Regions from separate parts of the Staphylococcus sp. MZ3 genome, predicted to be linked through region 1. Evidence: a T-box and tRNA genes for the amino acid it is inferred to sense, from the RefSeq annotation. Region 1 holds a T-box; the other holds one or more tRNA genes.
The links. The T-box of region 1 lies ahead of KI230_RS08355 (valine--tRNA ligase). A T-box ahead of a tRNA ligase gene usually reads a tRNA of that ligase, here a tRNA-Val.
Positions count from the first base shown of each region.

Region 2: it has a tRNA-Val gene. The T-box ahead of KI230_RS08355 (valine--tRNA ligase) is inferred to sense a tRNA for this amino acid. The anticodon was not compared.

Region 1 is NZ_CP076026.1:1,730,344-1,739,762, forward strand. Features, by position in the region: gene KI230_RS08355 (valine--tRNA ligase) at 1-2,381, opposite strand, end outside; T-box leader at 2,425-2,726, opposite strand; gene KI230_RS08360 (DNA-3-methyladenine glycosylase I) at 2,784-3,344, shown strand; gene KI230_RS08365 (AbrB family transcriptional regulator) at 3,567-4,640, opposite strand; gene KI230_RS08370 (hypothetical protein) at 4,674-4,775, opposite strand; gene hemL (glutamate-1-semialdehyde 2,1-aminomutase) at 4,836-6,122, opposite strand; gene hemB (porphobilinogen synthase) at 6,170-7,144, opposite strand; gene KI230_RS08385 (uroporphyrinogen-III synthase) at 7,147-7,815, opposite strand; gene hemC (hydroxymethylbilane synthase) at 7,837-8,763, opposite strand; gene ccsA (cytochrome c biogenesis protein) at 8,805-9,419, opposite strand, start outside.
Region 2 is NZ_CP076026.1:1,973,701-1,983,119, forward strand. Features, by position in the region: tRNA gene KI230_RS09515 (tRNA-Leu) at 318-401, opposite strand; tRNA gene KI230_RS09520 (tRNA-Gly) at 440-514, opposite strand; tRNA gene KI230_RS09525 (tRNA-Gly) at 528-602, opposite strand; tRNA gene KI230_RS09530 (tRNA-Cys) at 610-683, opposite strand; tRNA gene KI230_RS09535 (tRNA-Gln) at 689-760, opposite strand; tRNA gene KI230_RS09540 (tRNA-His) at 772-844, opposite strand; tRNA gene KI230_RS09545 (tRNA-Trp) at 847-920, opposite strand; tRNA gene KI230_RS09550 (tRNA-Tyr) at 936-1,016, opposite strand; tRNA gene KI230_RS09555 (tRNA-Thr) at 1,022-1,097, opposite strand; tRNA gene KI230_RS09560 (tRNA-Phe) at 1,105-1,177, opposite strand; tRNA gene KI230_RS09565 (tRNA-Asp) at 1,196-1,271, opposite strand; tRNA gene KI230_RS09570 (tRNA-Met) at 1,281-1,354, opposite strand; tRNA gene KI230_RS09575 (tRNA-Ser) at 1,369-1,461, opposite strand; tRNA gene KI230_RS09580 (tRNA-Asp) at 1,500-1,575, opposite strand; tRNA gene KI230_RS09585 (tRNA-Ser) at 1,586-1,675, opposite strand; tRNA gene KI230_RS09590 (tRNA-Ile) at 1,685-1,758, opposite strand; tRNA gene KI230_RS09595 (tRNA-Met) at 1,787-1,860, opposite strand; tRNA gene KI230_RS09600 (tRNA-Ala) at 1,882-1,957, opposite strand; tRNA gene KI230_RS09605 (tRNA-Pro) at 1,975-2,048, opposite strand; tRNA gene KI230_RS09610 (tRNA-Arg) at 2,058-2,131, opposite strand; tRNA gene KI230_RS09615 (tRNA-Leu) at 2,150-2,238, opposite strand; tRNA gene KI230_RS09620 (tRNA-Gly) at 2,249-2,323, opposite strand; tRNA gene KI230_RS09625 (tRNA-Leu) at 2,327-2,408, opposite strand; tRNA gene KI230_RS09630 (tRNA-Lys) at 2,412-2,487, opposite strand; tRNA gene KI230_RS09635 (tRNA-Thr) at 2,493-2,568, opposite strand; tRNA gene KI230_RS09640 (tRNA-Val) at 2,585-2,660, opposite strand; rRNA gene rrf (5S ribosomal RNA) at 2,672-2,786, opposite strand; rRNA gene KI230_RS09650 (23S ribosomal RNA) at 2,859-5,780, opposite strand; tRNA gene KI230_RS09655 (tRNA-Ala) at 5,994-6,069, opposite strand; tRNA gene KI230_RS09660 (tRNA-Ile) at 6,088-6,164, opposite strand; rRNA gene KI230_RS09665 (16S ribosomal RNA) at 6,256-7,805, opposite strand; gene perR (peroxide-responsive transcriptional repressor PerR) at 8,547-8,993, opposite strand; gene KI230_RS09675 (phosphoglycerate dehydrogenase) at 9,090-9,419, opposite strand, start outside.

The DNA.
Region 1 (9,419 bases):
GATGTCATTGCTTTCTCAGGAATTTCCACGTCAGTGCTAATATTTAAGGTACTAGGATTACAGAATTTGATTAAATAATCTTTGTTTTGTGATAAAGTTGTTTCAATTTCTTTATCTTTAGCTTGAATTAAAATAGGTATTTCTTTAGACAATGGCGTATTTACTTCTACACGTGATTGTCTTACAGATTTAATGATTTCAACAAGTTGTTGCATTGTTTGTTTACTTTCTTCAAAAATCAATGATTCACGCACTTCTGGCCATGAAGCTTTAACAATTGTGTCACCTTCATGTGGTAAACTTTGCCATATTTTCTCTGTTACAAATGGCATGAATGGATGTAGCATTCTCATAATATTGTCTAAAGTATAACTCAATACTGAACGTGTAACTTGTTTTTGTTCTTCATCATTACTATTCATTGGAATTTTACTCATTTCAATGTACCAATCACAGAAATCATCCCAAATGAAATTATATAATGCACGTCCAACTTCGCCGAATTCATATTTGTCACTTAAATCAGTAACTGTTGCAATCGTTTCATTTAAACGTGTTAGAATCCATTTATCTGCTAATGATAAGTTACCACTTAAATCGATATCTTCAACTTTAAAGTCTTCACCGATATTCATTAAACTGAAACGTGCCCCATTCCAGATTTTATTGATAAAGTTCCACACTGACTCAACTTTTTCAGTTGAGTATCTTAAATCATGTCCTGGAGATGAACCTGTTGCTAAGAAGTAACGCAAGCTATCAGCACCGTATTCGTCAATAACATCCATTGGATCCACACCATTACCTAATGATTTACTCATCTTACGCCCGTCTTCAGCACGAACTAAACCGTGTAATAATACATCATTAAATGGACGACGATCTGTAAATTCTAAGCCTTGGAATATCATGCGTGCTACCCAGAAAAAGATAATATCGTAACCTGTAACTAAGGCATTTGTTGGGTAGTATCGTTTAAAGTCTTCACTTTCTAAATCAGGCCAACCTAACGTAGAGAAAGGCCATAAAGCACTTGAGAACCACGTATCTAATACATCTTCATCTTGTTGCCAATTTTCAATATCAGTTGGCGCTTCTTCTCCAACATATATTTCGCCTGTTTCTTTATGATACCAAGCCGGAATTTGATGACCCCACCATAATTGTCTTGAAATCGTCCAATCTCTAATATTTTCCATCCATTGGTTAAATGTATGTTCGAAACGTTGCGGATAAAAATCAATACGATCATCTGTTTTTTGGTTATCTAATGAACGTTTCGCTAAGTCTTCCATGCGCACAAACCATTGTGTTGATAAATATGGTTCAACAACAGCGCCAGATCGTTCTGAATGACCTACAGAATGAACATGATCTTCAATCTTGATAACTAAATCTTGTTCTTTTAAATCTTTAACTAGCTGTTTACGACAATCAAAACGGTCCATACCTTCATATTTACCCGCTTTGTCGTTCATTTTACCATTTTCATCCATAACGATAATATTTTCTAATTGATGTCTTTGACCAATTTCAAAATCATTAGGGTCATGTGCTGGTGTCACTTTCATAGCACCAGAACCGAAGTCTATATCAACATACTCATCTGCTAAAATAGGCAGTTCGCGTCCTACGATTGGTAATATAACAGTTTTACCGATTACATCTTTGTATCGTTCGTCATTAGGGTTAACAACAATCGCTGTATCACCTAACATCGTTTCTGGTCTTGTTGTTGCAATTTCAATAAAACCTTCACCATCAGCGTAAGGATATTTAAAATGATAAAACGCACCTTGAACATCTTCATGTATTACTTCAATATCAGATAAAGCTGTACGTGCTTTAGGATCCCAATTTATAATACGTTCGCCACGATAAATAATTCCTTTATTGTATAAATCAACAAAAACTTTTTTAACTGCTTTACTTAAACCTTCATCTAAAGTAAAACGTTCTCTACTATAATCTAAACCTAGACCTAATTTAGCCCATTGCGCACGAATAAATGACGCATACTCTTCTTTCCAATCCCATGCCTGTTCTAAAAACTTTTCACGACCAAGATCATATCTAGTTATTCCTTGTTCATTTAATTTAGCTTCTACCTTTGCCTGTGTCGCAATACCAGCATGATCCATACCTGGTAAGTATAACGTATCGTATCCTTGCATACGTTTCATACGTGTAATGATATCTTGTAAAGTCGTATCCCATGCATGTCCTAAATGTAATTTACCAGTTACATTTGGTGGCGGGATAACAATTGTATATGTTTCTTTTGATTTATCTTCTGACGGTTTAAAATAACCATTCTTTACCCATTCTTCATAACGTCCCGCTTCAACTTCACGAGGATCATATTTTGGTTTCATTTCCATTTGCTATACCTCCTAAAAAAATAAAAATATCCATCCTATATACAAATAGGACGGATATTCCGTGGTACCACCTATATTCAAGAAGGATGATTAATATCAAATTCACTCTTTTAACATAATTGGAATAATCATACCAATACTATCATCGTGAAATTTGAAATGCTTCATCTCTTCAAGCACTCTAGATTATGATTAACGCTCAAACACGTCTTAGCCTACTATTAATCACGTTCAGCTAAGATACTCTGTGGGCTACCTTCAGTAAAAATCATTTACATACTCACACCAAATCATATGCTCTCTTTAAAATAATTTGAACTTACTCTTCCCAAATCCTATATTAAACTCTTAACTTATAGTATAATGATTGACAAAATAAGTCAATGTATAGGTGGGAATAAAATGAATGAATGCGCATTTGGTACTAAAGATCCAGTCTACTTAAACTATCATGATCATGTATGGGGACAACCGCTCTATGATAGCAAGGCATTGTTTAAACTTTTAGCATTAGAATCACAACATGCTGGGCTATCTTGGTTAACTATTTTAAAAAAGAAAGAAGCCTATGAAGAAGCATTTTATGATTTCGAACCAGAAAAGGTAGCACAAATGACCGCTCAAGATATCGACCGCTTAATGACTTTTCCAAATATCGTTCATCATCGTAAAAAATTAGAAGCAATTGTTAATCAAGCTCAAGGGTATTTAAAAATTGAACAAGCATATGGTAGTTTTAGTAAATTTTTATGGTCTTATGTAAATGGTAAGCCTAAAGATTTGCAGTATGAACATGCTTCTGATCGTATCACAGTTGATGATACTGCAACACAACTATCTAAAGATTTAAAACAATACGGGTTTAAATTTTTAGGTCCAGTAACAGTATTTTCGTTTTTAGAAGCAGCTGGTTTATATGATGCACATTTAAAAGATTGTCCATCAAAGCCTAAACACAATTAATTTGCTATAGCATCATAAAGTAAACGAGACATCATCTATTTTTAACTAATAGACTGTCTCGTTTTTTGATGTGAAAATTTATTCAAATCATAAGTTAAAGTTCCAAGTTAATGCACTGCTAATATTAGATATCTTAATCTAAAAATAGATGTACAACCTTTGCTTAAACCTTAATAATGAATTCTATCCTAAGCATAAATCAACTTAAATGGATGATAGTTTCTAATCTTCACGCTTATTCGAACGATATTTTAAAAAGTAATTAATTCCTGGTGCAATAATAAATAGGATGAAAAAGATTCGGAAAATATGATAACTCGTAATCATAGCAACATCGGCACCAGTAGCTAATGCAACTAAAACTATCTGATTAACCCCTCCTGGTGCTGCACCAAGAAACAATTCATTAATAGGATTATTATCAAAGAAATGTATGACATAAACCATGATTAGCGCACCAATTATCAACATAATATTTTGAATTGTAATTGCGATTGCTAGTCTACCTTTTAAATCTGACAATAAATGCGCAATTTGAACTCCAATTCTAATCATATATATTAGTTGTGCCATGTTCAACAACCAATGATCTAGTGTAAATGTTAAACCTGTAGAAAAATTCCAAACAATTAATACAATGAGTGGTGCTAATAATTGAAATGTTGGAAACTTTATTTTAGACATAATTAGATAAACTATAAAGATAGCTATCGCTAAAATAACTATTTGCCCTATGTTTAATACTTGTGATAAAGGCAAGACTTTTGTTAACTTTCCATTCGCATGCATGTTACCATCATGAAAAAAATATGAAATGAACGGTACTAAAACAACAACAAATATAATTCGTGATGTTTGCGTTAAGCTAACAACTAACAAATTAGCACGTTTGTCTTGTTCAGCCATGACCAGCATTTGTGTTAGTGCTCCTGGTATAACACTTAAAATAGCTGTTTCTGTATTAATACGTGCAATTTTTTTAAAAATAAATGCCATTACTATTGCAATTAATAATATCGAAATAGATACAACAATAATCGAAAGCCAATTGTCTTTAATATCCATAACGACATTTTTCGTAAACGTTGATCCGATTTGCACACCTAATAGTACAATACCTAATTCACTAAGTAAGAATGGCCATTTAATATCAAGTTTGAAAACTTTTACACAAATGATTGATGCGATAATAGGACCAAACATAAATGGGAGTAATACGTGCGATGAATACAGTAGAATACTAATAAAAAATGATAAAACGAACACAATGAAATTATTTCTATATATCATTGTCATGTTTTCCACTTCTTTCAATAAAAAATAAAATGACTAAATTGCTGCTTGAGCTTCACGTTTGTTAAGATAACAATATCCGCTAGCAGTTTTGACTACAAAGCATATATGGACTTTCACTATCAAGTCGCCGCCCATGCCTGATATACATTTAAAAAGAGCCTGAACAAAGTTCAGGCTCTCAATTTGTCCGTATATTTATTTTACAATACGACTTAAAGCCGTATCAAATGCTTGAATCGTTTTTTCAATATCTTCTTTCGTGTGTGCCGTAGATAGGAATGTACCTTCAAATTGAGATGGTGGTAAAAACACACCTTCTTTTGCCATTTCTCGATACATTTCTGCAAATAATTTCAAATCACTTTTATTCGCTTGTTCAAAATTAGTTACAGGTCCTTCATTTAAGAAATAACCAATCATTGAACCTGCTCTATTTACAGTTATTGGTACATTGTGTTTAGCAAATACACGCTTTAAACCGTCTTCAAGTATATCGCCTAACATATTAAAATACTCATATGTCTCTGGCGTTAATTGGCTTAACGTTTCATAACCACTTGTCATTGCAAGAGGATTTCCTGATAACGTACCCGCTTGATAAATATTTCCTAATGGTGCTATATGATCCATGATTTCTTTTTTACCACCAAAAGCACCTACAGGTAGTCCTCCACCGATAACTTTTCCTAAGCAAGTTAAATCTGGTGTCACACCAAAGTAACCTTGTGCACAATGATAACCGACTCTGAAACCAGTCATTACTTCATCGAAAATTAGCAATGCGCCGTATTCAGTCGTAATATTTCTTAATCCCTGTAAAAAACCTTCAATCGGCGGTACGACACCCATATTACCAGCAACAGGTTCTACGATTACACCAGCAATATCGTCTCCAAATTTTTCGAAAGCGATTTTAAGTGCATCTAAATCATTGTATGGAACTGTAATTGTATTTTTAGCAATACCTTCAGGCACACCAGGAGAATCCGGCAATCCTAATGTTGCCACCCCAGAACCAGCTTTGATTAATAACGAATCACTATGACCATGATAGCAACCTTCAAATTTCACAATTTTATTTCTGCCAGTATAACCACGTGCTAATCTTAAAGTATCCAATGTAGCTTCTGTACCAGATGACACCATACGCACTTTTTCTATTGAAGGTACTCGGTCAATAACGAGCTGCGCCAATTTATTTTCAAGTAATGTTGATGCACCAAAACTTGTACCTTTATCAATTGCTTCATGTAAATGACTAATAACTTGAGGGTCTCTATGTCCTAAAATAAGTGGCCCCCAACTTAGTACATAGTCGATATACTCGTTACCATCGATATCATAAATTTTTGAACCTTTACCGTGATCCATAAAAATTGCTGGTGTATCTACTGATTTAAATGCGCGTACTGGACTATTTACACCACCAGGCATTAAAGTTTCAGCAACCTTCATTGCTTCTTCTGATTTCGTATATCTCATAAAGTAAATTCCTCCTATAGTTTATGGAAAATCATACATATAAAACCTTATTTATCTAAATAGCGACAAATGTCCTTTGCAAAATACGTAATAATCATATCAGCACCTGCACGTTTCATTGAAACCATTTGTTCCATAACGACACGTTCTTCATCTATCCAACCATTTTGTGCCGCTGCTTTAGTCATACTATATTCTCCACTCACATTATATGCAACAACTGGAACATTCGTATGATTTTTAACATCTCGAACTATGTCTAAATAACTTAGAGCAGGTTTAACAATCATCATGTCGCACCCTTCTTTAAGATCACTTTCTAATTCACGAAGTGCTTCCAAACGGTTAGCAGGGTCCATCTGATACGTTTTTCTATCCCCAAATGATGGCGCTGAATCTGCTGCATCTCTAAAAGGTCCAAAGAAACTTGATGCATACTTGACACCATAACTCATTATAGGAATATTGTAATAGCCGGCTTCATCTAATCCACGACGAATTTCAGCAACAAAACCATCCATCATATTACTTGGCGCAATAATATCAGCACCAGCTTCCACTTGAGAAATTGCTGTTTTAACAAGCAGTGGCAATGATTTATCATTGTCAACGTCATGTGTATGGTCATCAATCACGCCACAATGACCATGATCAGTATATTCACATAAACAAGTGTCTGCAACAATTAATAAGTCATCATACATTTTTTTAGCAATACGTGTTGCCTGTTGAATAACACCATCGTGAATGTATGCACCAGTACCTATATCATCTTTTGAGTTTGGAACACCGAAAAACATAATGGCACGTATGCCTAAGTCATAAGCTTCTTTTAATTCACTTTCAAGTAAATTCAAACTGATTTGGTATACACCTGGCAATGACTTAATTTCTTTTTTCACATCGTCTTTTTCAACTACAAAAATTGGATATATTAAATCTTCTTTTCTTACATGATTCTCTCTAACCATATCTCTCATTGTCGCTGATGATCTCAATCTTCTATGTCTATCAAATTTCATTTTTAGCCCCTACTTTCTAAAATCTTTTCAATTAGTGATTCGAGTGTTTGAATTTCTGCAATTGTTACTGGTTGTTGATATGATTTAATGGTCCGTGCTGTTTGTTCTCCAATAGCAAAATACGACTTGAATTTTGGTACAAATCCTTCATTAAAATAATAACGTACTGCCGACGAACTTGAAAATGTTAATGCATCGATTTGTTGATGTTCTATCATTTCTTTAACATCTTGTATATTTTGTTTGTTAGGCACTGAAGTATATAAATCTATTTTAACAACTTCATTATCTTTAGATAACGCTGCTAATAACAATGGTCTCGCCAATTCACTCGAAGGCAAAAGTATTTTTTGGTTAGTTTGATTAAATGATTTTAAAAATCCTTCTTGAGAAAAGTCGTTTGGCATAAAATCAACTCGAATGCCAAGTGATTCACAATATTGCGCTGTCTTACTTCCTATCACAGCAATGTTATCAACATTAATTCCTTTTAGATATTTATAAAAGAATTTCACAGCATTTTTAGATGAAAAAATAAGCCAGTCATAGCGTTGATTTAACAAATGAATATCAAAATTTAGTGGCTTTATATCAATAAAGGGTTTGTGAATAATTGATACTAAATCACTTTGCATGTCATTTGTTTGTGTCATAACTACAACTGGCTTCATATTTAAACGTCACTCCATTATTTAATGTTGTTCATTTAAGCGTTTTATAATTTCATAAGCACCTTGCTCTTTTAATTTGTTACTCACTGTTTTGCCTAACTCAACCGGATCTGTTCCGTTCATTGTATATTCAAATCGTTCTTTACCATCTGGGGTCATAATTAAACCTGTAAATTCGATTTCTTTTTGATCTGAGATTGTAGCATATCCTGCAATTGGCACCTGACAACTACCATCCATTTCTGCTAAAAACGTTCGTTCAGCAGTCACACATTTTGCAACCTCATCATTATGTACTTTGCTTAATAATGTTAATAGTTCTTCATCGTCACTACGACATTCTATCCCTAAAGCACCTTGTCCGATTGCAGGTAACAATGTATCTCTATCAAGATAAGATGTTACAATATCATCTGACCAGCCCATTCTTCTTAAACCAGCTGCAGCTAAAATAATCGCATCATAATCTTCAGTTTGTAACTTTTCTAATCGTGTATCTATATTACCTCTAATCCATTTAATCTCTAAATTAGGATACTTAGATAATATTTGTGCACCACGACGTAATGAACTAGTACCAATAATACTGCCTTCTGGCAATTGGGATAGTGGTGTATGTGTTTTAGAAATATACGCATCAAAAGGTAATTCTCTATCAGGGATACAACCTAATGTTAAACCTTCCGGAATTACACTTGGTACGTCTTTAAGCGAGTGTATTGCCATATCGATATTTTTTTCAAAAAGTTCATGTTGTATTTCTTTAACAAATAAGCCTTTGCCTCCGACTTTAGACAATTGTTTATCTACTATACGATCGCCTTTCGTGACAATTTCTTTAATTTCAATTTCTAGATTTGGCTCGACAGCTTTTAATTTATCAATAAATTGCTGGCTTTGTGTTAAAGCTAATTTACTTCTTCTGGAGCCAACGACTAATTTACGCATGTTCAATTCCTCCTAGGAACGGATTGCTCTAGATTATTTTCTCAATTCACAAAATGTGTTGCAAAAAATAAATTAATCATATTTAAGCAAAATAAAATAATGTTATAGTATATTAAATATCTTGAATTCAACCATTTGTTGATTCTAAGTAAAATATAACTTCCATATAATACTGTAATAATTGAAGAGAGTATTACCTTCGGGTCAATGAATATACGTTCACCAACTGAAATTACACCCCACTGTGTACCTAAAATAATACTAAATATGAGAATTATCCACCCACTTAACGTTGAGTAAAACACAATTGATTCAAGTGTAGCAACGCTACCAATTCTAAAGTATTTTTGATCAAAACGTTTTTCCTTCAAATTACGGTATTGCATGATATACAGTAATGCATTGACAAAAGCTAAGGCAAAGAAGACATAACTTAACACAGCTAGACCGATATGGACTAACAGTAACTCGTCTACAACAGCAATTTTCTGAACCTTATTAGTATAATGTGTCGGTTGAAATGTATTCATCCCTAAAAGTGTTAACCCTATTAAATTCAAGAAAAACACAGAGAAATTCAAAACTTTGATAAGGTTAAGAATTAAAGAGATTGAAATAATCAGCCAACTTAAAGTATAGAATACATCTGAAATAGA
Region 2 (9,419 bases), 240 kb from region 1:
ATAGATAAATTGAATCGACTTGGTATAAAGCACAATAAAATAGCACTTTTACAAATATATTATTAGAAAAGTTGAAACAAATATATAACCCCAGATAATATAATCATTATCATTAATGTAATACCAAAAAAAGAAGTTAAACAATGTATAGTTGCTTAACTTCCAATAATGAACTCATCATTACAATTTGACATAGAGTCTATTAAAGCGTGTGCCATTTGAGTCCACTTTTATTTGTATTGTATAGAGAGAAATAAAAAGAAACCTTGTTTTACAAGGTTTCTAATACGTTATATTATGTAAATAACAGTTAATTATACCGGTGGTCGGGGTCGAACCGACACTCCACAAGTGGAACGGGATTTTGAGTCCCGCGCGTCTGCCAATTCCGCCACACCGGCTTAATGGTAAACAAAAAACTTCCCTTTGGAAGCAATTATGGAGCGGAAGATAGGATTTACACCTATACCTCGTTCCGGGAAGGAACGTGTTCTAAAAGTTGAACTACTCCCGCAAATATTAAATTATGGAGCGGAAGATAGGATTTGCACCTATACCTCGTTCCGGGAAGGAACGTGTTCTAAAAGTTGAACTACTCCCGCATAAACCTGGAGGCGGCAACCGGATTTGAACCGGTGATAAAGGTTTTGCAGACCTCTGCCTTACCACTTGGCTATGCCGCCAATAACTGGGCTAGCTGGATTCGAACCAACGAGTGACGGAGTCAAAGTCCGTTGCCTTACCGCTTGGCTATAGCCCATTAATAATAAGGGCGGCTGAAGGGGATCGAACCCTCGAATGTCGGAACCACAATCCGATGTGTTAACCACTTCACCACAGCCGCCATGGCAGGGGCAGTAGGAATCGAACCCACACCAAAGGTTTTGGAGACCTCTATTCTACCGTTGAACTATGCCCCTATTAAAAATAATAAATGGAGGGGGGCAGATTCGAACTGCCGAACCCGAAGGAGCGGATTTACAGTCCGCCGCGTTTAGCCACTTCGCTACCCCTCCATAAATGGTGCCGGCCAGAGGACTTGAACCCCCAACCTACTGATTACAAGTCAGTTGCTCTACCAATTGAGCTAGGCCGGCTAAGAAATGGTTCAGGACAGAGTCGAACTGCCGACACATGGAGCTTCAATCCATTGCTCTACCAACTGAGCTACTGAACCATAATAAAAATGTAATGATGGCGGTCTCGACGGGAATCGAACCCGCGATCTCCTGCGTGACAGGCAGGCGTGTTAACCGCTACACTACGAGACCTATAAAATATTGCGGGAGGCGGATTTGAACCACCGACCTTCGGGTTATGAGCCCGACGAGCTACCGAACTGCTCCATCCCGCGATAATAAAAAATAATGGCGGAGGAAGAGGGATTCGAACCCCCGCGGCCCGTTAAGGCCCTGTCGGTTTTCAAGACCGATCCCTTCAGCCGGACTTGGGTATTCCTCCATTATTATAGGTAAATCGCTATTAATTATAAAATTAAATGGCGGTCTCGACGGGAATCGAACCCGCGATCTCCTGCGTGACAGGCAGGCGTGTTAACCGCTACACTACGAGACCATTAGTAAAACGGAGGAAGAGGGATTCGAACCCCCGCGAGCCGTTAAGCCCCTGTCGGTTTTCAAGACCGATCCCTTCAGCCAGACTTGGGTATTCCTCCAAAATTATATGGACCTTGCAGGACTCGAACCTGCGACCGAACGGTTATGAGCCGTTAGCTCTAACCAACTGAGCTAAAGGTCCTAAATATAATTTTACAACTAATAAATAGTGGCGGTGGAGGGGATCGAACCCCCGACCTCACGGGTATGAACCGTACGCTCTAGCCAGCTGAGCTACACCGCCTTATATAGTTTGTAAATAATATGGTGGAGACTAGCGGGATCGAACCGCTGACCTCCTGCGTGCAAAGCAGGCGCTCTCCCAGCTGAGCTAAGCCCCCATAATAATTACAGTATATCGGGAAGACAGGATTCGAACCTGCGACCCCTTGGTCCCAAACCAAGTGCTCTACCAAGCTGAGCTACTTCCCGTATAATTAACGCGCCCGATAGGAGTCGAACCCATAACCTCTTGATCCGTAGTCAAACGCTCTATCCAATTGAGCTACGGGCGCATATGTTTTTATTGAAAATGGTGCCGAGGACCGGAATCGAACCGGTACGGTGATCACTCACCGCAGGATTTTAAGTCCTGTGCGTCTGCCAGTTCCGCCACCCCGGCACTATAAAAATGGAGCAGAAGACGGGATTCGAACCCGCGACCCCAACCTTGGCAAGGTTGTATTCTACCGCTGAACTACTTCTGCATATGCGGGTGAAGGGAGTCGAACCCCCACGCCGTAAGGCGCTAGATCCTAAGTCTAGTGCGTCTGCCAATTCCGCCACACCCGCAAATGGTGAGCCATAGAGGATTCGAACCTCTGACCCTCTGATTAAAAGTCAGATGCTCTACCAACTGAGCTAATGGCTCTTCCATGGTGCCGGCCAGAGGACTTGAACCCCCAACCTACTGATTACAAGTCAGTTGCTCTACCAATTGAGCTAGGCCGGCAATATGTAAGAATAAATGGTGGAGAATGACGGGTTCGAACCGCCGACCCTCTGCTTGTAAGGCAGATGCTCTCCCAGCTGAGCTAATTCTCCGATTTAAAACTGCCTGGCAACGTTCTACTCTAGCGGAACGTAAGTTCGACTACCATCGACGCTAAGGAGCTTAACTTCTGTGTTCGGCATGGGAACAGGTGTGACCTCCTTGCTATAGTCACCAGACATATGAATGTAATTTATACATTCAAAACTAGATAGTAAGTAAAAGTGATTTTGCTTCGCAAAACATTTATTTTGATTAAGTCTTCGATCGATTAGTATTCGTCAGCTCCACATGTCACCATGCTTCCACCTCGAACCTATTAACCTCATCATCTTTGAGGGATCTTATAACCGAAGTTGGGAAATCTCATCTTGAGGGGGGCTTCATGCTTAGATGCTTTCAGCACTTATCCCGTCCACACATAGCTACCCAGCTATGCCGTTGGCACGACAACTGGTACACCAGAGGTATGTCCATCCCGGTCCTCTCGTACTAAGGACAGCTCCTCTCAAATTTCCTACGCCCACGACGGATAGGGACCGAACTGTCTCACGACGTTCTGAACCCAGCTCGCGTACCGCTTTAATGGGCGAACAGCCCAACCCTTGGGACCGACTACAGCCCCAGGATGCGATGAGCCGACATCGAGGTGCCAAACCTCCCCGTCGATGTGAACTCTTGGGGGAGATAAGCCTGTTATCCCCGGGGTAGCTTTTATCCGTTGAGCGATGGCCCTTCCATGCGGAACCACCGGATCACTAAGTCCGTCTTTCGACCCTGCTCGACTTGTAGGTCTCGCAGTCAAGCTCCCTTATGCCTTTACACTCTATGAATGATTTCCAACCATTCTGAGGGAACCTTTGAGCGCCTCCGTTACCTTTTAGGAGGCGACCGCCCCAGTCAAACTGCCCGCCTGACACTGTCTCCCACCACGATAAGTGGTGCGGGTTAGAAAGCCAACACAGCTAGGGTAGTATCCCACCAGCGCCTCCACGTAAGCTAGCGCTCACGTTTCAAAGGCTCCTACCTATCCTGTACAAGCTGTGCCGAATTTCAATATCAGGCTACAGTAAAGCTCCACGGGGTCTTTCCGTCCTGTCGCGGGTAACCTGCATCTTCACAGGTACTATGATTTCACCGAGTCTCTCGTTGAGACAGTGCCCAAATCGTTACGCCTTTCGTGCGGGTCGGAACTTACCCGACAAGGAATTTCGCTACCTTAGGACCGTTATAGTTACGGCCGCCGTTTACTGGGGCTTCGATTCGTAGCTTCGCAGAAGCTAACCACTCCTCTTAACCTTCCAGCACCGGGCAGGCGTCAGCCCCTATACATCACCTTACGGTTTAGCAGAGACCTGTGTTTTTGATAAACAGTCGCTTGGGCCTATTCACTGCGGCTCTTCTGGGCGTTAACCCTAAAGAGCACCCCTTCTCCCGAAGTTACGGGGTCATTTTGCCGAGTTCCTTAACGAGAGTTCGCTCGCTCACCTTAGAATTCTCATCTTGACTACCTGTGTCGGTTTGCGGTACGGGCACCTATTTTCTATCTAGAGGCTTTTCTCGGCAGTGTGAAATCAACGACTCGAAGACACAATGTCTTCTCCCCATCACAGCTCAGCCTTAACGAGTACCGGATTTGCCTAATACTCAGCCTTACTGCTTAGACGTGCAATCCAATCGCACGCTTCGCCTATCCTACTGCGTCCCCCATCGATTAAAACGATTATAGGTGGTACAGGAATATCAACCTGTTATCCATCGCCTACGCCTGTCGGCCTCAGCTTAGGACCCGACTAACCCAGAGCGGACGAGCCTTCCTCTGGAAACCTTAGTCAATCGGTGGACGGGATTCTCACCCGTCTTTCGCTACTCACACCGGCATTCTCACTTCTAAGCGCTCCACATGTCCTTACGATCATGCTTCAACGCCCTTAGAACGCTCTCCTACCATTGTCCAAAGGACAATCCACAGCTTCGGTAATATGTTTAGCCCCGGTACATTTTCGGCGCAGTGTCACTCGACTAGTGAGCTATTACGCACTCTTTAAATGATGGCTGCTTCTAAGCCAACATCCTAGTTGTCTGGGCAACGCCACATCCTTTTCCACTTAACATATATTTTGGGACCTTAGCTGGTGGTCTGGGCTGTTTCCCTTTCGAACACGGACCTTATCACCCATGTTCTGACTCCCAAGTTAAATTAATTGGCATTCGGAGTTTGTCTGAATTCGGTAACCCGAGAGGGGCCCCTCGTCCAAACAGTGCTCTACCTCCAATAATCATCACTTGAGGCTAGCCCTAAAGCTATTTCGGAGAGAACCAGCTATCTCCAGGTTCGATTGGAATTTCTCCGCTACCCTCAGTTCATCCGCTCACTTTTCAACGTAAGTCGGTTCGGTCCTCCATTCAGTGTTACCTGAACTTCAACCTGACCAAGGGTAGATCACCTGGTTTCGGGTCTACGACCAAATACTAAACGCCCTATTCAGACTCGATTTCGCTACGGCTCCACATTTACTGCTTAACCTTGCATCAAATCGTAACTCGCCGGTTCATTCTACAAAAGGCACGCCATCACCCATTAACGGGCTCTGACTACTTGTAAGCACACGGTTTCAGGTTCTATTTCACTCCCCTTCCGGGGTGCTTTTCACCTTTCCCTCACGGTACTGGTTCACTATCGGTCACTAGAGAGTATTTAGCCTTAGGAGATGGTCCTCCCAGATTCCGACGGAATTTCACGTGCTCCGTCATACTCAGGATCCACTCAAGAGAGACAACATTTTCGACTACAGGATTATTACCTTCTTTGATTCATCTTTCCAGATGATTCGTCTAATGTCGTCCTTTGTAACTCCGTATAGAGTGTCCTACAACCCCAACAAGCAAGCTTGTTGGTTTGGGCTCTTCCCGTTTCGCTCGCCGCTACTAAGGGAATCGAATTTTCTTTCTCTTCCTCCGGGTACTAAGATGTTTCAGTTCTCCGGGTGTGCCTTCTGATATGCTATGTATTCACATATCGATAACATGACATAACTCATGCTGGGTTTCCCCATTCGGAAATCTCTGGATCAAAGCTTACTTACAGCTCCCCAAAGCATATCGTCGTTAGTAACGTCCTTCATCGGCTTCTAGTGCCAAGGCATCCACCGTGCGCCCTTAATAACTTAATCTATGTTTCCACCATTTTTATAAGTCAAACGTTAACATGAAGTTACGTTCTTTTATAAAAAGATTTAAACGCGTTATTAATCTTGTGAGTGTTCTTTCGAACACTAGCGATTATTTCTTATGAATTCAAGCTTATTTAAAACTCTTTATTCACTCGGTTTTGCTTGGTAAAATCTATATTTTACTTACTTATCTAGTTTTCAATGTACAAATAATGGTGGAGACTAGCGGGATCGAACCGCTGACCTCCTGCGTGCAAAGCAGGCGCTCTCCCAGCTGAGCTAAGCCCCCAAATAGGTATTAAATTAATGGTGGGCCTAAGTGGACTCGAACCACCGACCTCACGCTTATCAGGCGTGCGCTCTAACCAGCTGAGCTATAGGCCCATTAATTTGAATGAACAAACATTCAAAACTGAATACAATATGTCACGTTATTCCGCATCTTCTGAAGAAGATGTTCCGAATATATCCTTAGAAAGGAGGTGATCCAGCCGCACCTTCCGATACGGCTACCTTGTTACGACTTCACCCCAATCATTTGTCCCACCTTCGACGGCTAGCTCCTAAAAGGTTACTCCACCGGCTTCGGGTGTTACAAACTCTCGTGGTGTGACGGGCGGTGTGTACAAGACCCGGGAACGTATTCACCGTAGCATGCTGATCTACGATTACTAGCGATTCCAGCTTCATGTAGTCGAGTTGCAGACTACAATCCGAACTGAGAACAACTTTATGGGATTTGCTTGACCTCACGGTTTCGCTGCCCTTTGTATTGTCCATTGTAGCACGTGTGTAGCCCAAATCATAAGGGGCATGATGATTTGACGTCATCCCCACCTTCCTCCGGTTTGTCACCGGCAGTCAACTTAGAGTGCCCAACTTAATGATGGCAACTAAGCTTAAGGGTTGCGCTCGTTGCGGGACTTAACCCAACATCTCACGACACGAGCTGACGACAACCATGCACCACCTGTCACTTTGTCCCCCGAAGGGGAAAGCTCTATCTCTAGAGTTGTCAAAGGATGTCAAGATTTGGTAAGGTTCTTCGCGTTGCTTCGAATTAAACCACATGCTCCACCGCTTGTGCGGGTCCCCGTCAATTCCTTTGAGTTTCAACCTTGCGGTCGTACTCCCCAGGCGGAGTGCTTAATGCGTTAGCTGCAGCACTAAGGGGCGGAAACCCCTAACACTTAGCACTCATCGTTTACGGCGTGGACTACCAGGGTATCTAATCCTGTTTGATCCCCACGCTTTCGCACATCAGCGTCAGTTACAGACCAGAAAGTCGCCTTCGCCACTGGTGTTCCTCCATATCTCTGCGCATTTCACCGCTACACATGGAATTCCACTTTCCTCTTCTGCACTCAAGTTTTCCAGTTTCCAATGACCCTCCACGGTTGAGCCGTGGGCTTTCACATCAGACTTAAAAACCGCCTACGCGCGCTTTACGCCCAATAATTCCGGATAACGCTTGCCACCTACGTATTACCGCGGCTGCTGGCACGTAGTTAGCCGTGGCTTTCTGATTAGGTACCGTCAAGATGTGCACAGTTACTTACACATATGTTCTTCCCTAATAACAGAGTTTTACGATCCGAAGACCTTCATCACTCACGCGGCGTTGCTCCGTCAGGCTTTCGCCCATTGCGGAAGATTCCCTACTGCTGCCTCCCGTAGGAGTCTGGACCGTGTCTCAGTTCCAGTGTGGCCGATCACCCTCTCAGGTCGGCTATGCATCGTTGCCTTGGTAAGCCGTTACCTTACCAACTAGCTAATGCAGCGCGGATCCATCTATAAGTGACAGCAAGACCGTCTTTCACTTTTGAACCATGCGGTTCAAAATATTATCCGGTATTAGCTCCGGTTTCCCGAAGTTATCCCAGTCTTATAGGTAGGTTATCCACGTGTTACTCACCCGTCCGCCGCTAACATCAGAGAAGCAAGCTTCTCGTCCGTTCGCTCGACTTGCATGTATTAGGCACGCCGCCAGCGTTCATCCTGAGCCAGGATCAAACTCTCCATAAAAATTATGATGTTTGATTAGCTCATAAATACTAAATAATGTTTGTAACTTATAGTTACGTTTTTGGAATTAACGTTGACATATTGTCATTCAGTTTTCAATATTCGTTTGTCACTTACAAGATTTAATTATAACTCGTAAGTTTTTGTAAGTCAAGAATTATTTTTAATTATTTTATTTCTAAAAAATAAATTTCCTAACTCAATTAATTCAACAAATATTATTTTATTATGTATTTGTTCGAATTTCAATAGTCAAATTTACACTTTATTAATATTTTAAATCAACAACTTAAAACATTTGTTTTTTAAATATTAGTGCCGTTTGACGACTTTTATATAATATCAAGTTATTCTAGTAGAGTCAACATAAAACAACACTTATTTTTGTTTAAAAATTACTGTTGAAGGGATTATTTTCTATTCGTAAGTACTATATGTATTTAAAGTGTAATTCCTTACGCTTTTTACTTCAGTTTTACAAACAAACTTATACTCACTTTATGGATAGTTATTTAGTAGACCCTCGTTTGAATATTTTTATGTTTATTTATAAAGGATACTAGTTATTAGTTAATACCACTTCCGTAGTTAGAATATTCTTTTCTTCAATTTAAATATTTTTCAGAATAAGCATAAAAAAGAAGTTAAACAACTTTCATGTCGTTTAACTTCTTAAATATTACGCTTACTTATATGAAGTAAGCTAACGCCTTTTTAATTTGTCATACTACCAAAGTTAAATTATTTATCTTGGCATTCTTTACAAACTCCATAAATTTCCATTCGATGATGTGTTACGTCAAAGTCAGTCATATGCTGAGCTAATCTTTCAATTTCATTTAACTGTGGATATTGAAAATCAACAATCTTACCACATTGTTCACATATAATATGATAATGATTATGTGTATTAAAGTCGAATCGACTTGATGAGTCTCCATATGTTAATTCTTTTACAATTCCAATATCTTTAAACACTCTTAAGTTATTATATATTGTCGCAACACTTATATTTGGAAAATCAGGTGAAAGTGCTTGATAAATTTCATCAGCTGTTGGATGAGTATGTGAAGAAATTAAATAACGTAATATTGCTTGTCTTTGAGGTGTAATTCTTACGCCTGCTTGTCGCAATGATGCAATTGATTCTTCTAGTTCATGTTCAATTGATTCTATTTCAACACTCATCTATATCACCATCTTTCTTATATAATAATTATTATTACTTACTATAAATATAACTGTAGTATTGCGCGCGTGTCAATATTTACATGATGATTTCATTTAATAGCCTTTTTTAGTATCCACTTCATTCTCAATTAGACCATTCTTATTGAGAAAATTAACTAGATTGTTTTTAAAAATATCTAATAAGTCATACTTTGCTTCATAATCATTACCAGTTATATGTGCTGTTATGGTTACATTTTCCAATTCATATAATTCATGATTAGGTTTCAAAGGTTCATTTTCCAACACATCTAAATATGCATGTCGAATAACTTTACTTTTTAATACTTCTATTAAGAGCGCTTCTTTAACTATGCTACCTCGTCCTATATTTATAAAAAGTGCTTCATCTTTCATTAATTCAAAATGTTTTTTCTTTAGTAA